Regions from separate parts of the Streptomyces sp. NPDC087440 genome, predicted to be linked through region 3. Evidence: riboswitches for the same ligand, from Rfam matches in the RefSeq annotation. Region 3 holds a riboswitch; each other region holds the start of a gene.
What was found. A riboswitch is a leader RNA that binds a small molecule or an ion and turns the genes downstream of it on or off. The one in region 3 is predicted to bind S-adenosylmethionine.
Positions count from the first base shown of each region.

Region 1: another riboswitch for S-adenosylmethionine. It lies ahead of thrC (threonine synthase); the one in region 3 lies ahead of ACIO3O_RS30300 (aminotransferase class V-fold PLP-dependent enzyme).
Region 2: another riboswitch for S-adenosylmethionine. It lies ahead of ACIO3O_RS36510 (hypothetical protein); the one in region 3 lies ahead of ACIO3O_RS30300 (aminotransferase class V-fold PLP-dependent enzyme).

Region 1 is NZ_JBIUXN010000002.1:375,162-385,094, reverse strand. Features, by position in the region: gene ACIO3O_RS06455 (DUF3263 domain-containing protein) at 1-292, shown strand, start outside; gene otsB (trehalose-phosphatase) at 665-1,498, shown strand; tRNA gene ACIO3O_RS06445 (tRNA-Met) at 1,545-1,618, shown strand; gene ACIO3O_RS06440 (trehalose-6-phosphate synthase) at 1,676-3,097, opposite strand; gene ACIO3O_RS06435 (hypothetical protein) at 3,207-5,024, opposite strand; gene ACIO3O_RS06430 (glucosyl-3-phosphoglycerate synthase) at 5,098-6,045, opposite strand; SAM riboswitch class I at 6,220-6,348, shown strand; gene thrC (threonine synthase) at 6,364-7,650, shown strand; gene ACIO3O_RS06420 (MoaD/ThiS family protein) at 7,686-7,961, shown strand; gene ACIO3O_RS06415 (cold-shock protein) at 8,391-8,594, shown strand; gene groL (chaperonin GroEL) at 8,956-9,933, shown strand, end outside.
Region 2 is NZ_JBIUXN010000026.1:74,321-84,253, reverse strand. Features, by position in the region: gene ACIO3O_RS36540 (LLM class flavin-dependent oxidoreductase) at 1-1,127, opposite strand, end outside; gene ACIO3O_RS36535 (GNAT family N-acetyltransferase) at 1,733-2,443, opposite strand; gene ACIO3O_RS36530 (ABC transporter substrate-binding protein) at 2,490-3,515, opposite strand; gene ACIO3O_RS36525 (amino acid ABC transporter ATP-binding protein) at 3,653-4,462, opposite strand; gene ACIO3O_RS36520 (amino acid ABC transporter permease) at 4,459-5,505, opposite strand; gene ACIO3O_RS36515 (hypothetical protein) at 5,842-5,973, opposite strand; SAM riboswitch class IV at 6,173-6,285, shown strand; gene ACIO3O_RS36510 (hypothetical protein) at 6,465-6,878, shown strand; partial or broken gene ACIO3O_RS36505 (DUF1772 domain-containing protein) at 6,973-7,371, shown strand; gene ACIO3O_RS36500 (DMT family transporter) at 7,337-8,323, opposite strand; gene ACIO3O_RS36495 (MarR family winged helix-turn-helix transcriptional regulator) at 8,363-8,920, shown strand; gene ACIO3O_RS36490 (hypothetical protein) at 8,991-9,293, shown strand; gene ACIO3O_RS36485 (hypothetical protein) at 9,313-9,480, opposite strand; gene ACIO3O_RS36480 (class I SAM-dependent methyltransferase) at 9,502-9,933, shown strand, end outside.
Region 3 is NZ_JBIUXN010000018.1:106,025-115,957, forward strand. Features, by position in the region: gene ACIO3O_RS30265 (Ig-like domain-containing protein) at 1-1,110, shown strand, start outside; gene ACIO3O_RS30270 (hypothetical protein) at 1,226-1,648, opposite strand; gene ACIO3O_RS30275 (heme-copper oxidase subunit III) at 1,866-2,486, shown strand; gene ACIO3O_RS30280 (c-type cytochrome) at 2,552-3,361, shown strand; gene ACIO3O_RS30285 (Rieske 2Fe-2S domain-containing protein) at 3,358-4,410, shown strand; gene ACIO3O_RS30290 (cytochrome bc complex cytochrome b subunit) at 4,407-6,044, shown strand; gene trpD (anthranilate phosphoribosyltransferase) at 6,211-7,275, shown strand; SAM riboswitch class IV at 7,372-7,489, shown strand; gene ACIO3O_RS30300 (aminotransferase class V-fold PLP-dependent enzyme) at 7,728-9,143, shown strand; gene ACIO3O_RS30305 (Lrp/AsnC family transcriptional regulator) at 9,215-9,496, opposite strand; gene ACIO3O_RS30310 (rhomboid family intramembrane serine protease) at 9,493-9,933, opposite strand, start outside.

The sequences.
Region 1 (9,933 bases), on a different contig from region 3:
GCCGTACGAGGACGGGGGCAGCCCCTCCGGCACCCCCGCCGGCGCCCCTGCCGCCCTCCCCGCCGCCCCCTCGCTGTCCGCCCGCGAGCTGGCCGTGCTCGACGTCGAGAAGCGGGGGTGGCCCGGGCCGGGCGCCAAGGAGCGCGCCATCCGCGAGCAGCTCGGCATCTCGCCCACCCGGTACTACCAGCTCCTCAACGCCCTGCTGGACGACTCCCGCGCGTGGGAGCACGACCCCTCCACGGTGAAACGGCTGCGCAGGGTGCGGGACGAGCGGAGGGCTCGGCGCTAACCCCCGTAGCCCCCTGAGCCCCCGTAGCCCCCTGAGCCCCCTTGGGCGGCGGGGCCGCCCCCCGGGGGCGAGGGGGGTACCCCCTGCTCGAACGAAGTTGAGAGCTTGGGGGAGGGCGGGCAAGGGGGCGGCCCCTCCCGCTCCCGGCCCACCCGGGTGCCGCCCCCGCCCCAGCCCTGTGCCGGACGCGCCTCACCGCCAAGGCCCCGCCCCTTCACCTGAAGCGCTCGCCGGGCGGCCGGGTGGGTGGTTGCTCGCGCAGTTCCCCGCGCCCCTGGATGGCATGCCCTCCGGGCAGCCATCCCCGGCACCGGCCCCGCAAGGCCGGAACCCCCCGTTCACCCCGAGCCCCCGCTCGGTAGGCTCCCCGCCATGGACACTCTTCCCGAACCGTCCACCCCCGCCGGCCGCGACGCCCTCGCCGCCCTGCTCGCCGACCCCGCCCGCGCCCTGGTCGCCCTCGACTTCGACGGCACCCTCGCCGACATCGTCGCGGACCCCGAACAGGCCCGCGCCCACCCCGGCGCCGTCCCCGCCCTCGCCGCCCTGGCCCCGCACGTGGCCTCCGTGGCGATCGTCACCGGCCGCCCCGCGGGGGTGGCCGTGCGGTACGGCGGCTTCGCCGGGGTGCCCGCCCTGGAGCACCTCGTCGTCCTCGGCCACTACGGCGCCGAACGCTGGGACGCCCGCACCGGCACCGTCCGCGCCCCCGCCCCCCACCCCGGCCTCGCCGCCGCCCGTGCCGAGCTGCCCGGCGTGCTGGACGCGCACGGCGCCTGGCGCGGCACCTGGGTGGAGGAGAAGGGGCAGGCCGTCGCCGTCCACACCCGCCGCGCCACCGCCCCCGAAGCCGCCTTCGAGGCCCTGCGCGGCCCCCTCGCCGAGCTGGCCGCCCGCCACGACCTCCTCCTCGAACCCGGCCGACTCGTACTGGAGTTGAGGCCGCCGGGCGTCGACAAGGGCGTCGCGCTGGAGGCGTACGTACGCGAAGTGGGCGCCCGCTGCGTGCTCTACGCGGGCGACGACCTCGGCGACCTCCCCGCCTACGCGGCCGTCGAGAAACTCCGCTCCGACGGCGTCCCGGGCCTCCTCGTGTGCAGCGGCACCGCCATCCCCGAACTCGCCGACCAGGCAGACGTGTTGCTGCCGGGCCCGGCCGAGGTCACCGCCTTCCTGGCGGCCCTCGCCGAACGGGTCTCCGGATAATCGATTTCCCACCGCCGCCGAAACCCCGTACTGTCGTGTTCACCGACGCGGGGTGGAGCAGCTCGGTAGCTCGCTGGGCTCATAACCCAGAGGTCGCAGGTTCAAATCCTGTCCCCGCTACTAGCAGGCCGAAGGCCCGGAATCCCTTCCCAGGGACTCCGGGCCTTCGGTCGTTTCCTAGGCGCGCAGCGCCTCCAGCTGCTCCAGGAACCACTGCGCGGGCGGCAGCGCCGTCGCCGCCGCCGCGAGCCGCTTGGTCCGCTCGGCGCGCTCCCCGGGCTCCATCGTCAGGGCCTCGTGCAGGGCGTCGGCCGTGCCCACCACGTCGTACGGGTTCACCACGACCGCGTCCTCGCCCAGCTCCTCGTACGCCCCCGCCTCCCGCGACAGCACCAGCGCACAGCCCTCGTCGGAGACCACCGGGATCTCCTTGGCGACCAGGTTCATGCCGTCCCGGATCGGGTTCACCAGCGCCACGTCGGCGAGCCGGTACGCGGCCAGGGAGCGCGCGAAGTCGTCCTTCACGTGGAGCACGACCGGCGTCCAACCCTCCGTCCCGTAACGGGAGTTGATGTCGTCGGCGACCCGCTGCACCTCCTGCGTGTAGTCCCGGTACACCGCCAGGTCCTGCCGCGAGGGGTAGGCGAAGGCGATGTGCACGACCCGTTCCCGCCACTCGGGGCGGGTGTCGAGGAGGTGTCCGTACGCGAGTAGCCCGCGCACGATGTTCTTGGACAGTTCGGTGCGGTCCACGCGGACGATCGTGCGCCGGTCCGGGCCGCCGCCGACCTGCTCGCGCAGCGCCGCCAGCCGTTCCGCCACGTCGTCCCGGTGCGCCCGCTCCCGCAGGAAGTCGGCGTCCGCGCCCAGACCGTGCACCCCGATCCGCTTGCCGTCGAGCGCCTCCTCGCCCAGCACGCTCAGCGCGCACTGCGTGAACGCGTCCGCCCAGCGCCGGGTCAGGAAGGCCGCCCGGTCCGCGCCGAGGATGCCGCGCAGGAGCTGCTCGGCGATGTCGTCGGGGAGCAGGCGGAAGTAGTCCACCGGGGCCCACGGGGTGTGCGAGAAGTGGCCGATGCGCAGGTCGGGGCGCAGCTCGCGGAGCATGCCGGGGACCAGGCACAGGTGGTAGTCCTGCACGAGGACCGCCGCCCCCGGGGCCGCCGCCTCGGCGAGCGCCCGCGCGAAGGCCCGGTTGTACGTCTCGTACGCCGCCCACTGGCGACGGAACTCCGCGTCGAAGACCGGCTCCAGCGGGGTCTGGTACAGCAGGTGGTGCACGAACCACAGCACCGAGTTCGAGATGCCGTTGTACGCGTCGGCGTGCGTGTCCGCGTCGATGTCCAGCATCCGTACGCCCGGCTCGCCGACCCCGCGCCGGACCGCCTCCCGGTCGCCCTCGCCGAGCGCCGAGCACACCCACAGCGCGTCCGCGTCGGGTCCGATCGCGGACAGGCCCGAGACCAGCCCACCGCCGCCGCGCCTGGCGGTCAGTTCCCCGTCGTCGCCGAGGGCGTACGTCACCGGGCCCCTGTTGGAGGCGACGAGGATCTCGGCCTGGACGGGCTCGGGCTGCTCAGCGTCGTACGCGGAAGTCATGTGGCGAAACCTAGCCGGTAGGGATTCCCCTCAAACGTGCGTACGGCCGCACTCGACGGACGAGCACGGCCGCACGGCATTCCCGCGCACCCCGGTACGGCACTCCCGCTCACGGCCGGCGGCGGCTCCGGACCGAGACGGACGCCAGCACGCCGAGCCCGGCCAGCGTCAGCGCGCCCCCGGCCGCCACCCACAGCGCCCGGTCGTCGGGGCCGGTACGGGCCAGCTCATGGGCACCGGCGCTCTGCGCGGACGGCATCGGGCCCGGGTGCGGCCGGCCGCCGGGCTTCGTCCCGCCGCCGTGCCACCAGGAGCCGTGCCCGGTGGGCCTGCCGGTCGGCTTCCCGCCGTGGCCCGTCGGTTTGCCCGTGGGCTTCCCCGTCGGCTTGACCGGGCCCACCGTCGGTGTCACCACGCACGCCGGGTCCTTGCTGCCGGGCGGGCAGTTGGTGTTCCGGGTCGTCACGACCACGCCGTTGCGCAGCTTCCCGTCGCCCGACCTGGGCTTCGTCACCCGTACCGAGTAGGTGACCTCGGCCGTCGCCCCGGCCGGCACCGCCCCCGACCAGCGCAGCTTCGGGGCCTGGTACGTCACGGTCCCCAGCGAGGCCCGGGCGTCGCCCTGGTACACCGCGTCGTCGAGGTTGTCCGTCAGGTCGTCGGTGAAGTCCGCGCCGGGGTGGTCCAGGGTGCTCGTGTTGCGGGCCCGGACCGTGTAGCGGACCACATCGCCCGGGTGCGCCGACTTCGTGCTCGCCGTCTTGGAGTACTCCAGGTCGGGGATCGGCACGGACAGCGCCAGCGACTGCGGCACGTAGGTGTCCCCGGCGGTGGTGAAGGTCAGCGCCGTCGAGGTCGCACCCGGCGGAATTGCTCCGTCCGGCAGGTCGAACTCCTTGGCGTCGATGGACATGTTGGTGACCAGGTCGGGATCGAGGGAGCCGTCCGCGTGGCTGACGAAGAAGTTGTCCAGCGCACCGGTACGGCTCTCGGCGACCGGCAGGCCGCCCACCAGGAACCGGTCCCCCTTGTACGCGGCGTCGCCCTCGTACGCGGTGACGCTCGCCCGCGCCTTCACCCCGCCCAGCTTGCGGAAGCCCGCCACGGTGAGCGTGGTGTCCGGGTCGGAGGCGCCCTGGAAGACGTGGCCGCCGAAGACGTAGACGTGGCGGCGGTTGGGCGCGTGCTCCGGCTGCGGGGCGTCGTAGGCGTACACGACCGTCAGCGACCAGCCCGCCGAGCAGCCGAAGCCCTCGGTGGTCCAGATGTCGCCGACGCCGACCGTCAGCGGCTGCCCGGTGCCGGTCGTCCCGGCGAAGGCCCCGGTGACGTCGGCCTCCGCGGTGAAGAAGTGCGCGCCCCTCGCGTCGGCCGGGTCCTGCACCCGGAACTCAGGTACCACCGGGGTGGCGGGTCCGGTGCCCACCCGCAGCTTCGGCACCACGTCGTCCGGGCTGCCCGGGGTGGGGTCGGTCGGCTCGCTGAGGGCCCGGGAGTCGCAGCCGGGGTGCACGGCGCCGCGCGCGTACATGCTGCCGTTGTTGCCGCCCCAGAAGAGGCGCGCGTACGCGACCCGCGCGCCCGGCGGGATCACCAGCCGGCCGGTGCTGGAGCCGTGTGCCGGGTTCATGCCCGCGGTGTTGATCCGCCGCATCACGAAGCTGTTGTTGGACCCTTGGGCCCAGGCGCCGCTGGTCGCGTCGGCGCAGTCCTGGGCGTCGGCGGGGTTGGCGGCGCAGCCCAGCACCGTGTTGCCGATGGTCCGGAAGTCGCCGTACAGCGAGGCGTCGTACCGCTTGGCGAAGGGCTCGACGACCCCGGCGCGGGGTGCGGGAGCCGGGATGCGGGGCTGGGGGGCCGCTGCGGTGGTCAGGGCCGCGGCGGTGAGGAGCAGGGTCAGGGTGCTCCGGGGTCGGGTCAGTCGCATACGGCGAAAGCTAGCTACGCAGAGTTACGGAGCGGGGTGCGACGCGCGGTCCCGGGCCGGTTGTGGCAGCCGCTTACGCCGCATGCCGCGCCGCGTACTCCGCGATCTCCCGCATGGGCGGGCGCTCCTCGGTGTCCACAGGGTGTGTACGGGGGACGAAGCCGGAGCCGATCCGCTCGAACTGGGTGAGGGACGGACGTATCAAATGCCCCCGGGAGAGCCGGAGTTGGGCGGTGCGGTAGATCGCGGCGGCCATCCGGCCCAGCGCCTGGCCGTCCTGGTGGCGGTGGATGCGCACCCCCACGTCCACCTGGGCCAGCGCGTCCAGGCCGACCGTGTGCAGGGAGTCGATGAGCAGGCCGAGTTCGACCCCGTACCCGACGGGGAAGGGCAGGCGCTCCAGGAGGGAGCGGCGGGCCGCGTACTCGCCGCCCAACGGCTGGACGAATCCGGCCAGTTGGGGCCAGTGCAGGTTGAGCAGGGGGCGGGCCATCAGCTCGGTGACCCGGCCGCCCTGGCCCGCCGCGCCGTCGAGCGGGCGGTCGTAGGTGGCCTTCACGAACTGGAGGTGCGGGTCGGTGAGCAGCGGGCCGACGATGCCCGAGACGAACGAGGCGTCGAAGTCCTTCAGGTCCGCGTCCACGAAGCAGACGACGTCGCCCGTGGTGACCAGGAGTGAGCGCCACAGGACCTCGCCCTTGCCGGGCAGGGCGGGGACGCGCGGCAGGATCTCGTCCCGGTGCACCACCCGGGCGCCCGCCTCGGCGGCCGCCTTCGCGGTCTGGTCGGTGGAGCCGGAGTCGATCACCACCAGTTCGTCCACCAGGGGGAACGCGGGGCCCATCAGGTCCCGGCGGATCGTGGCGACGATCTCGCCGACCGTCGCCTCCTCGTTCAGGGCGGGCAGCACCACGCTGATGCTCTGCCCGTGGGCGGCCTTGGCGGCGAGGAGCTGCTCCGGCGGGCGGTCGGCGGCCGACCAGGACCGCGCCTGCAGCCAGCGCTCCACCTCTTCCAGCACGCCCGTCACTCCTGTCCCTGTGGTCGCTTTTGTGATCCATCTCGCGGTCCGGACGTCTGGCACACCCGTCCGGGGGTTCGGTTACAGTCTTGAACAACGCGGACGACCTGTGCATGTCGGGGTCGGAAGCGCACATAAACACTCGGCCCGCCTGTGCGGTCGCCGGAGTCATAGCGCTCATCCAGAGGGACAGAGGGAAACGGCCCGTTGAAGTCCCGGCAACCCCCCAGCCGACCGCGAGGTCAGGCCAGGAAGGTGCCAATTCCGTCTCGCGTACGAAAGTCGTCGCGGGGAAGATGAGGAAAGGACCTCGCCATCATGGCTGTGCAGACCACCGAAGCCGCAGTGAACACCGTTGACCTCGGCCCCGCCGCCGCCCTCTCCTGCCGCGAGTGCGGGGAGCGTTTCGAACTCGGTCCGATCTTCGCCTGCCAGCTCTGTTTCGGGCCGCTGGAAGTGGCGTACGACCTCCCCACCGACAGCCCCGAAGAGCTGAAGAAGCGCATCGAGGCCGGTCCGGACAACATCTGGCGCTATGCCCCGCTGCTGCCCGTCCCGGCCGACGTCGCCACCAAGCCCAGCCTGAACCCCGGCTTCACGAAGCTGGTCAAGGCGGACAATCTGGCGCGTGAACTGGGTGTCACCGGCGGCCTGTTCGTCAAGGACGACTCCGGGAACCCGACCCACTCCTTCAAGGACCGCGTCGTCGCGATCGCCGTCGAGGCCGCCCGCGCCTTCGGCTTCACCACCCTCTCCTGCTCCTCCACCGGCAACCTGGCCGGTGCGGTGGGCGCCGCCGCCGCCCGGGCCGGCTTCCGCTCCTGCGTGTTCATCCCGCACGACCTGGAGCAGGGCAAGGTCGTCATGGCCGCCGTGTACGGGGGCGAGCTGGTCGGCATCGAGGGCAACTACGACGACGTGAACCGCTTCTGCTCCGAGCTCATCGGCGACCCGCTGGGCGAGGGCTGGGGCTTCGTCAACGTCAATCTGCGCCCGTACTACGGCGAGGGGTCGAAGACGCTCGCGTACGAGATCTGCGAGCAGCTCGGCTGGCGGCTTCCGGACCAGATCGTCATCCCGATCGCCTCGGGTTCGCAGCTCACGAAGATCGACAAGGGCCTCCAGGAGCTGATCAAGCTCGGTCTGGTCGAGGACAAGCCGTACAAGATCTTCGGCGCCCAGGCGGAGGGCTGCTCCCCGGTGTCGACGGCCTTCAAGGCCGGTCACGACGTGGTCCGCCCGCAGAAGCCGAACACCATCGCCAAGTCGCTCGCCATCGGCAACCCGGCGGACGGCCCGTACGTCCTGGACATCGCCCGGCGCACCGGCGGGGCCGTCGAGGACGTGAACGACGAGCAGGTCGTCGACGCGATCAAGCTGCTGGCCCGCACCGAGGGCATCTTCGCGGAGACCGCGGGCGGCGTGACCGTCGGCGTGACGAAGAAGCTCATCGAGGCCGGGCTGCTGGACCCGACGCTGACCACCGTCGTCCTCAACACCGGCGACGGTCTCAAGACCCTGGACGCGGTGGCCCCGACCACCGGCCCCTCCGCGACCATCCGGCCGAGCCTGGACGCGTTCCGCGACGCCGGCCTGGCACGCTGAATCACCCCCGTACGTACGCAAGGAAGGCTGAACCCATGAGCGTCAAGGTCCGCATCCCCACCATCCTCCGCACGTACACCGGAGGCGAGGCCGAGGTGGCCGCCGAGGGTGCGACCCTCGCCGAGGTCATCGCCGACCTGGAGAAGAACCACACGGGCATCGCCGCCCGCGTCCTGGACGACCAGGGCAAGCTGCGCCGCTTCGTGAACGTGTACGTGAACGACGACGACGTCCGCTTCGAGAGCGGCCTGGAGACGGCCACCCCGGACGGCGCCGGCGTCTCGATCATCCCGGCCGTCGCCGGAGGCTGACCGCCCCTCGGCGTGCGCCCCCAACGCGCCCCGCGTTGACCCCAGTTGCCCCCTCCGCACACAAGCGGAGGGGGCAATTCTGCAGGGTTGAAAGGGGTAGAGTGGGGGAAGCCCCGGTCGCCGCCCATGCCCCGTGCATATGAGAAGGCGACAAGATGCGGCCCGTGTGTTCGAGCGATTTGCCGCCGATGCGCACGCTATGTCCGGCCCGACTTGCCCTGGAAATGCGGGAGTTGACCGATCCGGGCGTTCGATCCTGCCCAGAATTCTCGTCGGATTGACCTGTTGCAGAGGGCAGTTGGGCGGATACATTCAGCCGCGGTCGACGCGCTACGGCGCACACCTTCCGCGTTCCTGTCGGCGGGTGGGGTCTGACCCGGGGTCGCGAAGTGCGGTCTCGCGCAAGGGCCAGTAATAGGGGAGTTAGGCATGGCTCAGGGCACCGTCAAGTGGTTCAACGCGGAGAAGGGGTACGGCTTCATCGCGGTCGACGGTGGTGCGGATGTTTTCGTCCACTACAGCGCGATCCAGATGGACGGCTACCGCACCCTTGAAGAGGGTCAGCGAGTCGAGTTCGAGATCTCGCAGGGCCAGAAGGGTCCGCAGGCGGACATGGTCAAGCTCGCCGTCTGATCTCGGCGCGATCGGCCAACTACGCACTCACCAGTTCTCACGCGCTCAGGGCTCGTATCCCGCTACAGGGGTACGGGCCCTTGGTGCGTCCGGGGCCCGTGCCCCGGCCCGCGACCGGTCCACGGTCGGCCCACCGTGCGTGCCCGTGTCCAAGATCTGTGGTATCCGCTTGCACTCGCATGGGTCGAGTGCTAATCATTGGCGTTAGCACTCTCCCAGTGAGAGTGACAGAACTTGGACCAGGTTCGGTGAGGCCGAGAGGTGTCGGGGTAAGGATTCCCGGGCATCGCGAAGCCGTCCGTCGCGGGCACCGAACCCCCGGTCCGGAGAAATCCACCCCGTCCTGGGAGGACCACTTCACATGGCCAAGATCATCGCGTTCGACGAGGAGGCCCGGCGCGGCCTCGAGCGTGGCATGAACCAGCTCGCCGACGCCGTCAAGGTCACTCTCGGCCCCAAGGGCCGGAACGTCGTTCTTGAGAAGAAGTGGGGCGCCCCCACGATCACCAACGACGGTGTCTCCATCGCCAAGGAGATCGAGCTCGAGGACCCGTACGAGAAGATCGGCGCCGAGCTCGTCAAGGAGGTCGCGAAGAAGACGGACGACGTCGCCGGTGACGGCACGACGACCGCGACCGTCCTCGCGCAGGCGCTGGTCCGTGAGGGTCTCCGCAACGTTGCCGCGGGCGCCAACCCGATGGCCCTGAAGCGTGGCATCGAGAAGGCCGTCGAGGCCGTCTCCGCCGCCCTCCTGGAGCAGGCGAAGGATGTCGAGACCAAGGAGCAGATCGCTTCGACGGCCTCCATCTCCGCCGCCGACACCCAGATCGGCGAGCTCATCGCCGAGGCCATGGACAAGGTCGGCAAGGAAGGCGTCATCACGGTCGAGGAGTCGCAGACCTTCGGCCTGGAGCTCGAGCTCACCGAGGGCATGCGCTTCGACAAGGGCTACATCTCGGCGTACTTCGCCACCGACATGGAGCGCATGGAGTCGTCGCTCGACGACCCGTACATCCTGATCGTCAACTCGAAGATCGGCAATGTGAAGGACCTCCTTCCGCTGCTGGAGAAGGTCATGCAGTCGGGCAAGCCCCTGCTGATCATCGCCGAGGACGTCGAGGGCGAGGCGCTCTCCACCCTGGTCGTGAACAAGATCCGCGGCACGTTCAAGTCCGTCGCCGTCAAGGCCCCGGGCTTCGGCGACCGCCGCAAGGCCATGCTGAACGACATCGCCATCCTCACGGGCGGCACGGTCATCTCCGAAGAGGTCGGCCTCAAGCTGGAGAACGCGGGCCTGGACCTCCTCGGCCGCGCCCGCAAGGTCGTCATCACCAAGGAC
Region 2 (9,933 bases), on a different contig from region 3:
CGGAAGGCCCCCCGGCGCTGGAGTTCGGGCACGAGCCCACGGGTGATCGCCGGAAGGTCCTCGGCCACGCTGCCGGGCCGCAGCCGGAATCCGGTGAGCCCGCCACCCTGCAACTCCTGCACCAGGTCCGCGAGTTCTCCTGTCGTCCCGGCGAAGATCCGCGCATCGCTCGTGTACGCCTCGCCCGCGAGCTCGTCGAGCCGCTCCAGCCGGGCCCGGGCGGCACCGGGCTCGTCGTCGACGAAGACGACCAGGTCCCCAAAAACATGCACGGTGTCGTCGGCCCGCCCGGCGGCGGCCTGCTCCTCCCGGATCTCCGCCACCACGGCACGCGCCTGGTCGACGTCGTGCGGGGTGACGAATCCGACATCCGTGGACCGGGCGATGAGCCCGTACGGAACGGAGGAGTGTCCGAGCGCGGCGACCACGGGCTGCCCCTGCGGGGGCCTCGGCGTGATCGAAGGCCCCTTCACGCTGAAGTGCTCGCCCTCGAAGTCGATGTAGTGCAGCTTCTCCCGGTCGATGAACCGTCCGGTCGCCACGTCACGGATCTCGGCGTCGTCCTCCCAGCTGTCCCAGAGCCGCCGGACGACCTCGACGTAGTCTGCGGCCTCCTCGAACAGCCCGCGGACGGCCTCCTGCCCGGCGGGTGTGTTGTAGTCCCCGTCGGGCAGCCGCTGCACCGTGCGCCGCCCGAAGTGGTCGGCCTCGTTCGGCCGGGCGGTGACCTGCACGCGCAGTCCGGCGCGCCCGCTGCTGACGTAGTCGAGGGTGGCGAGGGCCTTGGAGAGGTGGAAGGGCTCGGTGTGCGTGGTGACCGCGGTCGGGACGATGCCGATGTGGCGGGTGAGGGGAGCGATGCGGGCCGCGATCAGTACGGCATCCAGGCGGCCCCGGACCTGGTCGGTGCGGTCGTCGGGGTCGAGGAGACGGGAGGACTGAAGCCCGAGGCCGTCCTCGACGGTGACGAAGTCGAGGAGCCCGCGCTCGGCTTCGGCGACGAGGTCGTGCCAGTAGGTGGCGGTGAGGAGGTCGCGGGGGCGGGCACCGGTCGTCCGCCAGGAGGCGGGGTGCCAGCCGGTGCCGTCGAGGGCGACGGAGAGGTGGAGGTGCGGGGCGGTACTCATGATGTTCCTTCCAGAACTAAACAAAGCGAAGCTCAACCTGCGGCCCCACCGCGGGGGCCGTACTCGACGTGCGGCTCCGCCGCGCGGGGCGCCCCTTCAGGGGCGCGGGGAACTGCGCGACCAGCCACCCACCCACCCGCACGGGAACCGTGCACAGCCGCGCGGCGAGCGCTTTAGGTGGAGGGGCGGGTCTGGGGCCTCTCTGCCTGAGCAGCCCGGGGCTGCACTCGTCCGGTACGGGCCTGGGCCGGGGCCCTGGCGGTGACGTGCACCCAGCACCGCGCTTGGCCAGGGCCGGTGCCGGGCCGACCCGGCGGCGAGAGGGCCGGTACGGGGGTGGCCCGGAGTCGGGCGGGCCGCCCCCTTGCCCGCCCGTTCCGCCCCCTTGGGGCGGCCCCGTCGCCCAAGGGAGCGGGGCGGCAAGAGGCGAAGCCAAGGGGACGGGGCGGCACAGGGCGGAGCCCAAGGGGGCGGGGGCGGAAGAGGGCGGAGTCCAAGGGAGCGAAGGGGAGAAGCCGGGCCCACGGGGGCGGCGGGAAGAGGCCAGGGCGGAAGCGTCGGGGTGGCCAACCGACCGCGGCGGAACCCTGCGTCGGCCGAACGCATCATGCACCCGGCGTGCGAACCAGCAGAAAGCGCACGTTGCGCCGAAGCCGAAACCCCAAGGACTCGTACAGCCGGATCGCGTTCACGTTGTGCGCCCCCGTGTGCAGGAACGGCACATCCCCCCGCTCCCGAATCCCCGCCGCCACCGCCCGCACCAGCCGCGTCGCCAGCCCCCTCCCCCGGTACTCCGGATGCGTGCACACCGCGCTGATCTCCGTCCACCCGGGCACCCGCAGCCGCTCCCCGGCCAGCGCGACGAGCCTGCCGTCCTCGTCCCGCACCCCGAGGTACGTCCCCAGCTCGACGGTCCTCGGCAGGAACGGCCCCGGCTGCGTCAGCGCGATGAGCTCCAGCACCTCGGGCACGTCCGCCGCCCCGATCCGTACCGCCTCCGGCGCGTGCTCGGCCCGCAGTCCGGCATCGACCAGCTGCACCCCTGCGATGCTCTGCTCGATCCCCCACCCCTCGGGCACCTCCACCACCCCGCTCACCGGGGTCACCACACCGGGTCCCCCGACCAGCCGGGCCAGGTCGTCCCAGGCCCTGGGGTCCGCCGGGTCCTCCAGCGCGGTGAACGGCGAGACCCCCGCCGGATACCGCGCCGCCCTCCCGAACCGCTCCGCGAGGTGCGCGTGCGGCCCGGTCAGCGCGGCCCACGCCGCGTTGTCCAGCACATGCACGTCACCGGAGACTTCCACACTCGTCGACATGGTCATTCCACCGTTCACCCTTCGCTTCGTCGCGTACGCATCCGGCTCACGAGTTGTCCAGCGGCAGCCCGGGCGGGTCGATCTGGGAGGTGGTCAGCGCCTCGTTCGAGAGGTTCCAGGCGCCGAGCGTCTTCGGGTACTGGCCGTTCTTGATCAGGTGGTTGATCGCGTCGGCGAGCGGCTTCGAGAGCCCGCTGCCCTTCTTCGCCGTCGCCGCGATGAGCCCCTGGAGCGTCTCGCCCGCGCCCGAGAAGGTGCCCGCGCTGCGCGTCGGCTTCGGCGTCTTGGCGGTGGAGGCGATGTGGTAGGAGATCGCCGGGTTCGGCCCGAAGTAGGCGTCGATCTTCCCGCTGGACAGCGCCAGGTGGGTGGCGTTCAGGTCCTGGAAGTACTTGACGTTGAGCTGCTTGCCCTCCTTGGCCAGCTTGGCCTTCCACTCCAGGAGGATCTTCTCCTGGTTGGTGCCGTTGCTGACGGAGACGGTGCGGCCCGCGAGCTTGCGGTAGTCGTTGCCGAAGTTCCAGGTGCTGGACTTCTGCACCTCGAAGCCGAGGTTGTCCTTGCGGTACGAGGCGAACTCGTACTTCTTCTTGCGCTCCTCGGTGACGGTGACGTTGGAGATCGCCACGTCGACCTTGCCGCTGTCGACGCCGACGAACATGTTCTCCCAGGTCGAGTTCTTGACCTCGACCTCCAGGCCGAGGACCGCGCCGATCAGCCGGGCGAGGTCGGGCTCGGCGCCGGTGAGGGTCTTCTGGTCCTCGCCGACGAAGGACAGCGGCGGGAATCCGGCGGGCAGCGCGCCCACTCCGACGACCAGCTTGCCGCTGTCGGCGATCTTCTTGGGCAGCTTGGCGCTGATCTCCTTCACCTCGGAGACCTTGACCGTGGTCTCCTTCGCTGCGCCGTTGGAGAGCCGTCCGACGGTGAGGGTCCCGTTCTGGGCGTTGTCCGGCTTCGTCACGGCGCCGCTCTCGCCGCCGCACGAGGTGAGGGAGACCGCGAGGGCGGCGACGGCCGCGGTGGCGGTGGCGCCTCGGAGGAAGGTGCTGCGGAGACTGAGGGTGCGCATGGCTGTCCTTGTCGGAGTCGTGTGACGGACGTACGAGGTCTGGGTCGTACGGGAGGGAAGGCGATACGAAGAAGGCGGCACGGATAGGGCGGCCCGGATAAGGCGGTACGGAGCAGGCGAACCGGGGAGCGCGAAGCTCAGAGCACCTTGCTCAGGAAGTCCCTGGTCCTGTCGTGTTCGGGGTGGTCCAACACCTGGGCGGGCGGCCCCTGTTCGACGATGCGGCCCGCGTCCATGAAGACCACCCGGTCGGCGATCTCACGGGCGAAGCCGATCTCGTGGGTGACGATGACGAGCGTGGTGCCGCTCCGCGCGAGGTCCTTGATGACCTCCAGCACCTCCCCGACCAGTTCCGGGTCGAGCGCGGAGGTCGGTTCGTCGAAGAGGATCACGCCGGGCCGCAGGGCGAGCGCGCGGGCGATGGCGACGCGCTGCTGCTGCCCGCCGGAGAGCTGACGCGGGTACGCGGCGGCCTTGTCGGCGAGTCCCACCCTCCCGAGCAGGTCGCGGGCGAGCGCCTGTGCCTCGGGTTTGCCCAGTTTGCCGGTGGCGACCGGGGCGGCGGCGACGTTGTCGAGGACGGTCAGGTGCGGGAAGAGGTTGAAGTTCTGGAAGACGAAGCCGATGCGGCTGCGCTGGGCGAGGATGACCCGCTCGCTCAGCTCCTTGAGCCGTTCGCCGTGCCGGCGCACCCCGATGGGTTCGCCGTTGAGGCTGACGTGTCCGGCCTCGGGTTTCTCCAGGTGGTTGATCACCCGCAGCAGCGTGGACTTCCCCGAGCCGGAGGGCCCGATGACGACCGTCACCTCTCCGGGGCGTACGGTCAACTCCACTCCGTCCAGGACGTGTTGGGCACCGAACCACTTGTGCACCCCGTGCACTTCGACGGCGGCGGGACGTACCTCCGCACGCACCTCCGCCACTTCGGCGATCTCGGCCGTGGTCATGTCGCGGTCTCCCTCCGGGCCCGGGCCCGCAGTTCGGTCAGGCCGGTGCGCACCTTCTGGAACGGGGTGGGCGGCAGGGTGCGCAGGGCGCCGCGCGAGTAGTGGCGTTCGACGTAGAACTGGATGACGGAGACGACGCTGGTGAGGATCAGGTACCAGGTGGTGGCGACCAGGAGCAGCGGGACGATGTCGCCGGGGTAGGTGCTGCCCATGCTCTGCACCGAGCCGAACAGGTCCAGCAGCGAGACGTAGAAGACCAGTGAGGTGGCCTTGACCAGGCCGATCAGCTGGTTGACGTAGTTCGGCACGATGGAGCGCAGGGCCTGCGGGAAGACGATCCTGGCGAACTGGTAGCGCTTGGGCAGGCCGAGTGCGGAGGCCGCCTCGTGCTGGCCCTGGTCGACGGAGAGCAGCCCGCCGCGCACCACTTCGGCCGCGTACGCCGCTTCGTTGAGGCTGAGTCCGACGACGGCGACGACCATGTCGGTGGCGAGCCGGTTCTCGTCGAAGGTGAAGAAGGCGGGACCGAAGGGGATGCCCAGGCTGAGGGTCTGGTAGAGCGCGCTGAAGTTGTAGAGGAAGAGCAGGACGACGATCAGCGGCACCGACCGGAACAGCCAGGTGTACACCCAGCTGACGGTGCGCAGCACGGGGCTGTCGGAGAGCCGGGCCACGGCGAGCACGATGCCGCCGAGGAGTCCCAACACCGCGCTGTAGACGGTGACTTCGAGGGTGATGAGCAGCCCGTCGAGGATGGTGGGGCGCAGGAACCAGTACTGGAAGCGGTCCCACTGGTAGAAGGGGTTGGTGATCAGGCCGTGCACGAACTGTGCGGCGAGGACGAGCACGATCGCCGTGGCTATCCACTGGCCGGGCCGCCGCAGCGGCAGCACGCGCTGCGCCTTCGGGGGCAGGGCCGGGGCCGCCGCCCCCTTCGGGGGTTCGGGGGGTGGTGGTGCGGACGCGGACGGATCGGGTCGGGGGATCGTCTCGGCGGTCGCTGCCGTGCCGGAGGACACAGCGACACCGGGAGAGTCACTCATGGAGGGCTCCAGCGGATTCGGCCCCCGGGCCGCACACATCGCCGCAGGTCACCGCCGGGCCGGGGGCGGCGCGACGGAGCACGGCGTGCGGGAGTGTGCGGGGGCGGGGACGGGGAGGAGAGGGACGTACGACCGTCGGGGCGGTGACGTCGGAGGGCACGGCCGTCGGGCGGACGGGTGCGGAACAGGAGAGGGCCGGTACGTCACACGGGACGGGAGAGTCCCCGTACGTCACCGGACCTGACGATGCGTCACAGTCCGGCCCGCAGCGGCGTGTCGGGCGAGTCACGCACCCCCGGCGGGGTGTCGGACCAGGCCGTCAGCCGACGAGCGGGCTCAGTGACCGGCGGTGCGGCACACGGCCGTACACAGTGCGCTGCTGACGCGCAGGAGGTCGACGGAGCGGTCCGCGCACAGCGGGACACGGCCGTGGGAGCGCCACACGGCCAACCCCTCAGCTGCGTCCATCTCGCTCACCGTCACCATTCCGCCCCCGAGGGGCTTCGCTTCCGCCGATGCGCCGCAACTTAGCCACGGCCGGATTCGAATGTCAACGGCGCCGCCCAGCACGTGAGATGGCGCGAACGGCCTCCTTGACGGGTCTCGGAGGGGCCCGGACACTGGCCGGGACGGTCACGATTGTCAGCGCCTTCCGGGCGGGTTCGAGCATCCCGTCCGGCGGTCATCGGCCCCGGCCCGCTGGCAGGCAACCCTTCCTCCGCGACGGGGTGCCCCGGGTGACGACCGGGTTCCGCCGGTGCGGCGGGGCAAGCGTGGTTCCGTGTCGCGCGGACCCGGAGGTGGGACCGGTGGACATGCCCTGGAACGGACTGACGAGGCGACTGCACATCGATCTGCAGCGGGTCTCCAGCGCGTATTAGTGCGCTCGGGCGGGTTCGAGAGTTCACATGTCCGACACGCGACGACACAGGGGGACACGTGTGCCCCCGAGGAGAGTCATGCCCGAGACCACTGCCCGCAGCTCCCTTCCCTGTACGCCCGACACCCCCCGTCCCGTGCCGCTGGTGCGCGGCCGGATCGGCGTCGACCGCGCCGGGGGCTTCTACCCCGCGCCGCACCGCTACGAGCTGTTCCTGACCGAGGGGTGCCCCGCGTCGCGGGCCCTGCTGAGCGCCGTCGCCCTGCTCGGCCTGAAGGGTTCGGTGTACGCCACCACCCTCCCGGCGTGCCCCGCCGACGCCCCCGAGGCGTACGCGGCGCTGCTCAGCGCGTACGAGGCGACCGTGCACCCCTTCACGGGCACCCCCAGCGTGCCGGCACTGGTCGACCGGTGGAGCGGCCGCCTGGTCAGCAACCACACCGCCGACATCCTGGACGACCTCACGGGCCCGCTGTCGGAGCGGATCGCCTGACCTCAGCCCTGCTCGGCCGACTGTGGACGCGGGGACATGCGCCTGCGCCTCTCACGCATGTCCCCTGCGTCCCCGGGGCTGTTGACTGACCCCCATGACAACGAAGCACACGGCAAACGGAATTGTCCTCGGCGCGGCGACGGTGTTCGCGGGACTGGTGGCGGGCGTCTGGTACGCGTTCGCCTGCGGGGTGATGCCCGCGCTGGCCCGCTCCGAGGACCGGGTCTACGTGGAGGTGATGCAGAACATCAACGTGGTGATCGAAAACCCGGTGTTCTTCGCCGGGCTGTTCGGCGCACTGGTCCTGATCGGCGTGTCCGCCTGGCAGCAGCGCAAGACCCCGGCGGGCCGGTGGGTGCTCGCCGCGCTGGTGCTGTACGTCCTGGTGATCGCGGTGACCTCGGCGGCGAACGTGCCCCTGAACAACGAGCTGGCCGCCGCCGGGGCCCCGGCCCGGATCAGCGATCCGGCGTCCGTGCGCGAGCGCTTCGAGGACCCGTGGGTGGTGTGGAACATCGTGCGGGGCGTGCTCGGAACCGCGGCCGTGTACTGCCTGTGGCACGCCACCACCCGGCTGCGCGCCCCGCAGCCTTCCGCGACGACGCCTGCGGGCGTCCGAGCATGACACCGGTCAACACCAGTGCCAGGCCAGCCATTTGGCGTACGGTCAGCGACTCGGCGGCGAGCACCGTGCCGAGCAGCACACCGGTGACGGGATTGAGCAGCCCGATCAACCCGACGGTCCCGGCGGGCAGTTGGCGCAGCCCGGCGAACCAGACGGTGAAGGCCAGCGCGGTCGCGACCAGGGTGACGTACGCGAACGCCAGCAGCGCCGGGACGGAGAGCGCGGGCGGCTGACCCTCCACGAGGACGGCGGCCGGGAGCAGGAAGAGGCCTCCGGCGACGAGCTGCCAGGCGGTCGAGGCGAGGACGTCGGTGCCGTCGTTCCAGCGCTTGGCCAGGATGTAGCCGAAGGACGACACCACCATGGCGACGGCGGAGGCGAGGACCCCGGGCAGGCTCACCCGTTCCGCCCCCGTGAGCAGCATCAGACAGACCCCGCCCAGCCCGAGCACGGCCCCGGCCAGGTGGGGCACCGCGGGCCGCTCCGAGACCAGCGGCCAGGCCATGAGCATCATCGCCAGCGGGGCCACGGCCATGACGGTCGCGGCGACGCTGGTCGGCAGGAGCTGGGAGGCGACGTACACGAGGACGAAGAACACGCTGACGTTGAGCACCCCCAGCACGGCCGACCGCCACCACCACGCCCCGCGCGGCCGTTTCCGGCACAGGAGCAGGAGGACGAGTCCGGCGGGGAGGGCGCGCAGGGCGGCCCCGTAGAGGGGGTGGTCGGCGGGGAGGAACTCGTGCGTGACGAAGTAGTTGGTCCCCCAGGCGACCGGTGCGATCGCGGTGAGCACCACACCTCGCAGTTTGGCTTCCATGAACCCAATGTAGCTTCCCGGGAAGTTATTGTGGGATACATGAACGCATCTTCCGTGCCGGACCGGCCCTCCCCGGACCACGTCGCCCGCATCCAGGCTGAGTGGCGCCGCGAACGACCGGACCTCGACGTGTCCCCGCAGGGCGTGATCGGCCGCCTGCACCGCCTCGCGGACCGGCTCACCCAGGAGCTGTACCAGGTCTACGACCAACACGGCCTGCACGAGGGCGAGTTCGACGTGCTGTGCGCCCTGCGCCGCGCGGGTGAGCCCTTCGAGCGGGCGCCGCGCGAACTCGCCGCGCACACCATGGTGACGACCGGCGCGATGACCAAGCGCCTCGACCGGCTGGAGCGCGCGGGGCTCGTCGTCCGCCGTGACGCGACCGTCGACCGGCGCGGCCGGATCGTGGCCCTCACCCCGCAGGGGCGCGAGCTGATCGACCGCGCGTTCACCGACCACATGCGCAACGAACGCCGCCTGCTGGACCTGCTGGGCGCCGAGGCGGAGGGCCTGGAGCAGACGCTCACGACATGGCTGGCCCGCCTCGACGCCCCTCCCGCGACACACACGCCCCCCGCCTCGCCCCGGCCCGCCTGAGTATCTGAGCACCACCCACCTGAGTACCCGCACCGATCCACCGGCCCGCCCACTCCGGTGAAATGCCGTCATGACCTCAACAACCGCCTCCGCCGCGCACCGCACTCACCTGCGCCACGTGACCGTCGCCGGGTCGGCGATCGCGGTCGCGCTCGTCCCGCTGCTGGTCGGGGTCCTCGTCGCGAAGGGGATGGCCGCCGACCCGCACTCCTCGGTCAACGCCCTGATGACCGGCGGCGGCCAGCGCGCGGGCCTCCCCCGCACGGAGTGGAGACGCCGCCGCCACGCCACCCTGCACCGCCTGCGCACCGTCCGCCGCGACGCGGCCCGCCGCTGCGCACACGTCTGCGGCCGACGGGACCGTACGGCCTGACCGCACCGGCGGCCCCCGGTCACCCTCGGGTGCGCCTGCGGGCCACCGGGATCGGGACCGGGTCAGGGCCGGGGACGACCGTGTTGGAGATCGCGCCGAGGACCTCCGCCGTGAGGGTGACCGTGTCACCGGGGCGCAGTGGGGGCGGGGTGCGCGTGATGAACTGGCCGGGCCCGTAAACGTACACAAGACGGCAGGAACCCCCCCCATGCCCGATCACGACACCGATCACCACGACACCGACCACCACGGCACCCCGGACTCCGGCTACCTGCTCGACAACCAGCAGTCCGAGGCGGGCATCCGCTTCGGCGCGCTGTCGGAGCTGTTCGACCCGGTGACGTTCCGGCACGTCGACGCCGTCGGCCTCACCGAGGGCATGCGGGTCTGGGAGGTCGGGGCGGGCGGCCCGTCCGTCCCGCTGGGGCTGGCCGAGCGGGTGGGGGCCACGGGGGAGGTGCTGTGCACGGACATCGACGTGTCGTGGGTACGGGACCTCGGCCCGGGCAACGTCGAAGTGCGGCAGCACGACGTGGCGGCCGATCCCCCGCCCCCGGGCGGCTTCGACCTGGTGCACGCCCGGCTGGTGCTGGTGCACGTGGTGGACCGGGCCGAGGCGTTGCGCCGGATGGTCCGGGCC
Region 3 (9,933 bases):
AACGGGCAACCCGGAAGCACGGACGTCGACCCGGAGAAGCCCCTGGAGGTGACCGCCACCGGCAAGGACGGCCGGATCACCGACGTCGTCGCCGCGGACGCGGCGGGCCGCCAGGTGGCGGGCGAACTCTCCGCCGACGGCTCCCGCTGGCACTCCACCTCCCCGCTGGCCGCCGGCGCCGAATACACCGTCAGGGTCAGCACCGAGGACCAGGAGGGCGCACCGGGCGTGCGCAGGCTGGGCTTCAAGACCGCCCCCGGGAAGAAGGCCCTCAAGGTCGAGTTCGGGCCGGACGCGGGCACCTACGGCGTCGGACAGCCCGTCACCGCGAAGCTCAGCGCCAAGGTCAAGGACCCGCGCGCCCGCGCGGTCGTGGAGCGCGCCCTGAAGGTCGACTCCAAGCCCGCCGCCGAGGGCTCCTGGTACTGGGTGGAGGACGACCTCCTGCACTACCGCCCGCGCGCCTACTGGCCCGCCGGAGCGACGGTGCGGGCGCACAGCAACCTGGAGGGCATCAAGGTCGCGGGGGGCCTCTACGGAGCCGCCGCGACGCCCCTGAAGCTCACCATCGGCGACAAGGTCGAGGCCATCACCGACGCCTCGTCGCACTACATGACGGTCAAGCGCAACGACAAAGTGATCAACACCATTCCGGTGACCACCGGAAAGCCCGGCTACTCCACCCGCAACGGCGTCAAGGTCGTACTGGGCAAGGAGTACTTCGTACGGATGCGCGGCACCAGCATCGGCATCCCGACCGGCACCAGCGACTCCTACGACCTGCCGGTCTACTACGCGACCCGCGTCACCTGGAGCGGCGAGTACGTGCACGCCGCGCCCTGGTCCACCGGCTCGCAGGGCTACGAGAACGTCAGCCACGGCTGCACGGGCATGTCCACCGGCAACGCCGAGTGGTTCTACGACACCGTGCGCGAGGGCGACATCGTCAAGGTCGTCGGCAGCTGGGGCGACACCATGGACCCGTTCGGCAACGGCTTCGGGGACTGGAACATCGACTGGAAGAAGTGGCGCAGGGGCAGCGCCCTGCTCGCCGTCACCGAGGAGCAGCGCGACCGCGTCCACACCCCGCGCCTGCGCCCCCAGGTCTGAGGACCCGGGGGCACGGGGGGACGGCGTGCGGCCACGTCCGTACGGGACGCGTACGAGCCCGTACGGGACGCCTACGAGTCCGTACGGGACGCTTCAGAGCCCGTACGCGGCCGCCTCAGGCCCGGACGGCGGGCGCCGCGGACCTGGCGAGCCGGGAACGCAGCAGGGCCGCCAGCGAGGCGGCGAACTCCACCGGCTCGACCGGCAGCGTCACCGCGGCCTCCGCACGGCTCCAGGTGGCCAGCCAGGCGTCCTGCGGGCGCCCCATCAGGAGCAGTACGGGCGGGCAGTCGAAGACCTCGTCCTTGATCTGCCGGCAGACGCCCATGCCGCCCGCCGGGACGGTCTCGCCGTCGAGCACGCACACGTCGATGCCGCCGGCGTCCAGCGCCTTGAGGACGGCGGGCAGCGTGGCGCACTCCAGGAACTCGACCGGCGGTACGTCGGCGGCCGGCCTGCGACCGGCCGCGAGCCGCACCTGCTCGCGGGTGTTGGCGTCGTCGCTGTAGACCAGCACCGTGGCGGTCGGCTGCTGCATTGTTCCTCCGTGACGTCCGGTTACGCGGTGATCTCGGGCTTTTCTGGGCTCTGCAGGCGGCTGCTGGGGCCGGTTCCGATGCGCGGATGCTACTCCGTCAGACCCTCCGCCCACACCGGTTCGTACGGCTCTTCGATGGGCCGTTCGGGCAGGACACACCCTCTTGACACTCCGAACGGCACCCCCCGGGGTGAGGGCGGGATAAGCGACCGACATAATGTCGGTCGTGGCGACAGCAACGACAGTAGATACCGGGCACGCGCACCCGTCGGTCAATCGACCGAACCTCACCAGCGTCGGAACCATCATCTGGTTGAGTTCCGAGCTGATGTTCTTCGCGGCCCTCTTCGCGATGTACTTCACCCTGCGATCGGTGACCGGTCCCGAGTTCTGGGCGGAAAAGGCCTCGGCCTTGAACTTCCCGTTCTCGCTGACCAATACCTCGATCCTGGTCCTCTCCTCCCTCACCTGCCAGCTCGGCGTCTTCGCCGCGGAGCGGGGCGATGTGAAGAAGCTCAGGACCTGGTTCATCATCACGTTCGTGATGGGTGCGATCTTCATTGGCGGCCAGGTGTACGAGTACACCGAGCTGGTCAAGCACGAGGGCCTCTCGCTCTCGTCGGACCCGTACGGCTCGGTGTTCTACCTGACGACCGGCTTCCACGGACTGCACGTGACAGGCGGCCTCATCGCCTTCCTGCTGGTCCTCGGCCGGACATACGCGGCCAAGCGATTCACCCACGAGCAGGCCACCGCCGCCATCGTCGTGTCGTACTACTGGCACTTCGTGGACGTCGTCTGGATCGGCCTGTTCGCCACGATCTACATGATCAAGTAACCAGGGGCCTAGGCCCGCACACACTTCCCGCATCGACGCAGAAGATCCTGACACCGGGGTAATCCGTGAAAAAGCTCTCCGCACGACGACGCCATCCGCTGGCGGCGGTCGTCGTCCTACTCTTCGCGCTGGCGGCCACTGGGGGGCTGTACGCCGCGTTTGCGCCTGCGGGCAAGGCGCAGGCCGACGAGACCGCCCAGTCCCTCGCCATCGAAGAGGGCAAGAAGCTCTACGCCGTCGGCTGCGCAAGCTGCCACGGAACCGGCGGTCAGGGCACCACTGACGGCCCGTCCCTCGTGGGCGTGGGCTCCGCCGCAGTGGACTTCCAGGTCGGCACCGGCCGTATGCCGGCGCAGCAGCCCGGCGCCCAGGTGCCGAAGAAGAAGGTCATCTACACGCAGGCGCAGATCGACCAGCTCGCCGCGTACGTGGCCTCTCTCGGCGCCGGCCCGATCACGCCGACCGAAAGCCAGACCGACCCGAGCAACGCCGACGTCGGCAAGGGTGGCGAACTGTTCCGCACCAACTGTGCGCAGTGCCACAACTTCACCGGCGAGGGCGGCGCCCTGACGCACGGCAAGTTCGCCCCCTCCCTTGAGGGCGTCTCGCCGAAGCACATCTACGAGGCCATGCAGACCGGCCCGCAGAACATGCCCTCCTTCCCGGACAGCACCATGCCGGAGAAGGAAAAGAAGGACATCATCGCGTACGTCAAGGCCGTGAACGGCGAAGAGACCCCGAGCCCCGGCGGCTTCGGACTGGGCGGCCTCGGGCCGGTCAGTGAGGGTCTGTTCGCCTGGATCTTCGGTCTGGGTGCGCTCATCGCAGTTGCCGTCTGGGTCGCGGCCCACACCGCTAAGGCCAAGAAGTCATGAGTAGCCAAGAGAATCCAGAAGAGGCCCTGCCTGCTGAGCAGGGCAACGCGCACGGCGAAGTAGCGCCCAAGGACGATCCGTTCGCGGACCCGGGCCTGCCGCCGCACAAGCCGCGCATCCAGGACCTCGACGAGCGGGCCGCCAAGCGGTCCGAGCGCGTCGTCGCCTTCCTGTTCACGCTGTCGATGCTCGCGACGATCGGCTTCATCGCCTCGTTCGTCGCGTTCCCCATCGACAAGATCGTGTACGTGTGGCCGCTGGGCCACGTGAGCGCGCTCAACCTCTCGCTGGGTCTGACGCTCGGCATCGCCCTCTTCTGCATCGGCGCGGGCGCGGTCCACTGGGCCCGCACCCTGATGTCCGACGTGGAGGTCGCCGACGAGCGTCACGCGATCGCGGCCACGCCCGAGGTCAAGGCCAAGGTCATGGCCGACTTCAAGGCGGGCGCCGAGGAGTCGGTGATCGGCCGTCGCAAGCTGATCCGCACCACGATGTTCGGTGCGCTGGCCCTGGTGCCGCTGTCCGGCGTCGTGCTGCTGCGCGACCTCGGTCCGCTGCCGGAGAAGAAGCTCCGCGAGACGTCCTGGGACAAGGGCAAGCGTCTGATCAACCAGAACACGATGGAGCCCCTGCGGGCCGAGGACGTCGTGGTGGGCTCGCTCACCTTCGCCATCCCGGAAGGCCTGAAGGAGGACGACCACGAGTTCAACTCGAAGATCGCCAAGGACGCCTTGATGATCGTCCGCATCCAGCCGGACGAGATCAAGAACAAGCAGCAGCGCGAGTGGGCGGCCGAGGGCATCGTCGCGTACTCGAAGATCTGCACCCACGTGGGCTGCCCGATCAGCCTGTACGAGCAGCAGACGCACCACGTGCTCTGCCCGTGCCACCAGTCCACCTTCGACCTGTCCGACGGCGCCCGCGTCATCTTCGGCCCGGCCGGTCACCCGCTGCCGCAGCTGCACATCAAGGTGAACGACCAGGGTTACCTCGAAGCCATGGGCGACTTCGCCGAGCCCGTCGGTCCTGCCTTCTGGGAGCGCGGATGAGTACTGCGACGACTACCGAATCCAAGCCGCAGCAGAAGGCGCCCGCCGGTGAGCGGGTCGCGGACTGGGCGGACGGCCGGCTGGGGATCTACTCCCTCGCCAAGGCCAACATGCGCAAGATCTTCCCGGACCACTGGTCCTTCATGCTCGGCGAGATCTGCATGTACAGCTTCATCATCATCATCCTCACGGGTGTGTATCTGACGCTGTTCTTCCACCCGTCCATGAACGAGGTCGTGTACCACGGGTCGTACGCCCCGATGCACGGCATCCGCATGACGGAGGCCTACGCGTCGACGCTGGACATCAGCTTCGACGTCCGTGGCGGTCTGCTGATCCGGCAGATCCACCACTGGGGCGCGCTGATCTTCCTCGCGGCGATGTTCGTGCACATGATGCGCGTCTTCTTCACGGGTGCCTTCCGCAAGCCGCGCGAGGTCAACTGGCTGTTCGGCTTCCTGCTGTTCGTCCTCGGCATGTTCACCGGTTTCACCGGTTACTCGCTGCCGGACGACCTGCTGTCGGGCACCGGTGTCCGCTTCACGCAGGGCGCGATCCTGTCCGTGCCGGTCGTCGGCACGTACATCTCGATGTTCCTGTTCGGCGGGGAGTTCCCCGGCCACGACATGGTCGCCAGGTTCTACTCGGTGCACATCCTGCTGCTGCCGGGCATCATGCTCGGCCTGATGGTGGCGCACCTGATCCTGGTCTTCTACCACAAGCACACCCAGTTCGCGGGCCCCGGCCGCACGAACAACAACGTGGTGGGCATGCCGCTGCTGCCGGTCTACATGGCCAAGGCCGGAGGCTTCTTCTTCCTGGTCTTCGGCATCATCGCGATCATCGCGGCGGCGTTCACGATCAACCCGGTCTGGGCGCTCGGCCCCTACCGTCCCGATCAGGTGTCCACGGGCGCCCAGCCGGACTGGTACATGGGCTTCGCCGAAGGCCTGGTGCGTGTCATGCCGGGCTGGGAGATCAACCTCTGGGGCCACACGCTGGTCCTGGGCGTGTTCATCCCGCTGACCCTCTTCGGTCTGATCCTCGCCGTCATCGCGGTGTGGCCGTTCCTGGAGTCCTGGGTCACCGGCGACAAGCGCGAGCACCACATCGCACAGCGCCCGCGCAACAGCCCGACGCGCACCGCGTTCGGCGTCGCCTGGATCACGCTGTACTTCATCGGCCTCGTCGGCGGTGGAAACGACCTGTGGGCCACGCACTTCCACCTGTCGCTCAACTCGATCTCGTGGTTCGTGCGCATCGGCTTCTTCGTCGGTCCGGTCCTGGCGTTCATCATCACCAAGCGGATCTGCCTGGGCCTCCAGCGCAGGGACGCCGAGAAGGTGCTGCACGGACGCGAGTCCGGCATCATCAAGCGCCTGCCGCACGGTGAGTTCGTCGAGGTCCACGAGCCCCTGTCCGCGGACAAGCTGCACACGCTCACGGCGCACGAGCAGTACGCGCCGGCCGAGATCGGTCCCGCCGAGGACGAGAACGGTGTCACGCGCAAGGTCGGCCCCGCCGAGAAGCTGCGCGTCAAGCTGAGCAAGGGCATGTACGGCGAGGGCAACCAGATCGCCAAGCCCACCGCCGAGGAGTACAAGGAGATCACCAGCGGCCACGGCCACCACTGATCCCCGGCCGGTCCAGTGAAGTGAACTGAACCGGCGACTGTTCGCCACAGCCAAGAGCCCCGTCCGGACCCCGGACGGGGCTCTTCGCGCGTACCGGGGCTGGATAGGGTGGCCCCATCCCTTATCGGCATGCCCTTCGCCGGGCGCGTGGACCCTGGAGCGGACCATGAACGTTGTGACCCCAGTCGGCGGCGACAGCGTGGCGGCCCGCGGCTGGCCGGGCATCCTCACCGCCCTGATGCGCGGCCAGGACCTCGGCGCGGACGACACCGCGTGGGCGATGGACCGCATCATGTCCGGCGAGGCCACCGACGCGCAGATCGCGGGCTTCTCGGTCGCCCTGCGCGCCAAGGGCGAGACGGTGCAGGAAGTCACCGGTCTGGTACGGGCGATGTACGAGCACGCCAACACCATCGAGGTGCCCGGCCCCAGCGTCGACATCGTCGGCACCGGCGGCGACATGGCCAAGACGGTCAACATCTCCACCATGTCCGCGATCGTCATCGCCGGCACCGGCGCCAAGGTCGTCAAGCACGGCAACCGGGCCTCGTCCTCGGCGAGCGGCTCCTCCGACGTCCTGGAGAAGCTGGGCGTCAACCTGGACCTGACGCCCCGCCGGGTGGCCGAGGTGGCGGGCGAGGCGGGCATCACCTTCTGCTTCGCCGTGAAGTTCCACCCGGCGCTGCGGTACGCCGCCAAGGCCCGCAAGGAGCTCGGCACGCAGACCACCTTCAACATCCTGGGCCCGCTCACCAACCCGGCCCAGGTGCGCGCCCAGGCGGTCGGCGTGGCCGACGCGAGGATGGCCCCCATCGTCGCGGGCGTCCTCGCCGAACGCGGCAACTCCGCCCTCGTCTTCCGCGGCGACGACGGCCTCGACGAACTGACCACCACCGCGACCTCCCGGGTCTGGGTGGTACGGGACGGGGGCGTCCGGGAGGAGGCCTTCGACCCGCGCGAGGTCGGCCTCGAACTCGTCCCGGTGGAGGCCCTGCGCGGCGCGGACGCCTCGTACAACGCGGAGGTGGCCCGCAGGCTGTTCGCGGGCGAGAAGGGGCCCGTACGGGACGCCGTGCTGCTCAACACGGCGGCCGCGCTGGTGGCCCTGAACCCGGGCGGCGGATCGCTGAACGAGGAGATCGCGGCCGGTCTGGAGCAGGCGCGCGCGTCCCTGGACTCCGGGGGCGCGCAGGCGGCCCTGGACCGCTGGGTGCGGGCCAGCAACGCCTGAAACACCCTGCTGGTGTGACGCAGAGCGCAGTCCGGACGTCTCAGAAACCGGACTGCGCTCTTGCATGTGATCGTGTGTGTGGCAGGATGCTGACCAGGTCATGAGTGACAGCGACTACGGCCCCGGCCCGCTGTCCGGCAACCCTCCGTCCGTGGCGGGGTGCCCCGGGTGAAGACCAGGTCGTAGGCAGCGAGGTCTACGGCAAGCGCGGACCCCTGCGCACTCATCTTGAGTGGCGCGCCCCTGGGGTCCTGGTCCTCAAGGGAGCAGTCTCGTGAGCAAGCGAATGCGATAGGGCCGCTCGGCCCCGTTTCACCTTCACCTCCGCAACCGGACACGTGTATCCGGAGCGTCGAGGCAACTCCCGTACGAGACAAGGTAGTTGAGCCTTCGTCGGATTCCGTGCGGGCATCACTGAAGCCATTCCGCCTTGTCCTGCCAGGAGTTTCGCCATGTCTGCATCGTCCGTCGCCACCGTCGCCGCCACCTCTGCCGCCGCCCCCTCCGTCGACGCCTGCGCCGCCGAGTGCGCCGACCCCTGCTGTGCGCCGCTGCCCGTCCTCGGCCGGGACGTGGCCGTGCCGCTGGTCACCGGGGGCGAAGTGACGTACGCGGCCCTCGACTACGCGGCCAGTGCGCCGGCCCTGCAGCGGGTGTGGGACGACGTCGCCGCGTACGCCCCGTACTACGGCAGCGTGCACCGGGGGGCTGGGTACCTCTCGCAGCTCTCCACCGACCTGTTCGAGAACAGCCGGGTGACCGTCCACGAGTTCCTCGACTGCCGCGACAGTGACCAGGTCGTCTTCACCCGCTCCACCACCGACTCGCTGAACCTCCTGGCGGCCGTCCTGCCCGCCGACTGCCAGGTGTTCGTCTTCGAGACCGAGCACCACGCCTCGCTGCTGCCCTGGCAGGACGCGAACGTCACCTACCTGAACGCCCCGCGCACTCCGGCCCAGGCCGTCGAGACGCTGGAGCGGGCGCTGGCCGACCGCGACCCGTACGGCCCCGCGCTGGTCTGCGTGACCGGTGCCTCCAACGTCACCGGGGAGATCTGGCCGGTGGCCGAGCTGGCCGCCGCAGCGCACGCCCACGGCGCGCGGATCGTGCTGGACGCCGCCCAGCTCGCGCCCCACCACCCGGTGTCCGTCAAGGAGTTGGACGTCGACTGGGTCGCCTTCTCCGGCCACAAGCTGTACGCGCCCTTCGGCTCCGGCGTGCTCGCCGGGCGCGCCGACTGGCTCCAGGCGGCCGAGCCGTACCTCGCGGGCGGCGGCGCGTCCAAGAAGGTCGCGCGGCGCGCCGACGGCGGCGTGGACGTCGAGTGGCACACCACGGCCGCCCGCCACGAGGCCGGTTCGCCCAACGTCATCGGCGTGTACTCGATCGCCTCCGCCTGCAAGGCGCTCACCGAGGCGGGCTTCGACAACCTGGTCCAGCGCGAGCAGGCGCTGGTGCGCACGGTCCGCGCGGGCCTCGCCGAGGTCCCGGCCGTGAAGGTGCTCTCGCTGTTCGGCGACGACGCCCCGCGCGTCGGCGTCATCTCCTTCGTCGTGGAGGGCTGGAACAGCTCGCACTTCGCCGCCGCGCTCTCCGCCGAGTACGGCATCGGGGTGCGCGACGGCCTGTTCTGCGCCCACCCGCTGGTGCGCACGCTGCTCGGCAGCGACCCCCAGGACCCGGGCGAGTGCGGCGCCCCCGAGGCCGAGCCGGGCGAGCGCTCCCTCAACGCCATCCGGGTGAGCTTCGGCGCGGGCACGCCGGACGAGCACGTGGAGCGGTTCGTGCGCGCGGTCAAGGAACTCGTCGCCAACGGCGCGCAGTGGAACTACCGCACCGAGGGCGGGCGTTGCGTCCCGGCCGTCTGAGGCTTCCGTACGGTACGGCTGTGGCCCGCCCCCTCGTGCAGGGGGCGGGCCACAGCCGTACCGTGCAGGTGTCAGCCGTCCAGCCCGATGGCGAACGCCGCCTCCAGGTCGTGCTGCGAGTAGGTGCGGAACGCGACGTGCGTGTCCGTGCCCTCGACGCCGGGGATCTTGCTGATGGAGCCGGGGATGATGTCCGCCAGGTCGTCGTGCCGCCCGACGCGCACCATGGCGATCAGGTCGTACGTACCGGTGACGGAGAAGACCTCGCTGACGCTGTCCAGCGCGGCGATGGACTCGGCGATCTCGGGGATGCGGTCCACGCTGGTCTTGATGAGCACGATCGCGGTGATCACGGCTGGCTTTCTCCCTCGGTGGCCGGTGGTGCTGCTGCGCTCGCAACTGTAGTCGTACGGCGATAACGCGCCCACGCGTAGAGGAAGCCCCCGGCGAAGCCCACCACGTGCGCGAGATACGCCACCCCGGCCCCCTCGCCCAGCCCCTGGGCGGCCAGCCACTGGAGCACGAACCAGAAGATCAGCACGATCCAGGCGGGGAAGCGCAGCGGCAGGAACAGCAGGAAGGGGAAGAGGCTGGTGACCCGTGCGTGCGGGAAGAGCCGCAGGAACGCCCCCAGCACCGCCGAGATCGCCCCCGACGCGCCGACCAGGGTCTCGTCGGAGCCGGCGTGCGCGAGGGCGTACGCGACGAGGGCGAGGTAGCCGCAGATCACGTAGAAGAGGGCGTACGCCAGGCGGCCCATGCGTTCCTCGGTCATCGCCCCGAAGACGTA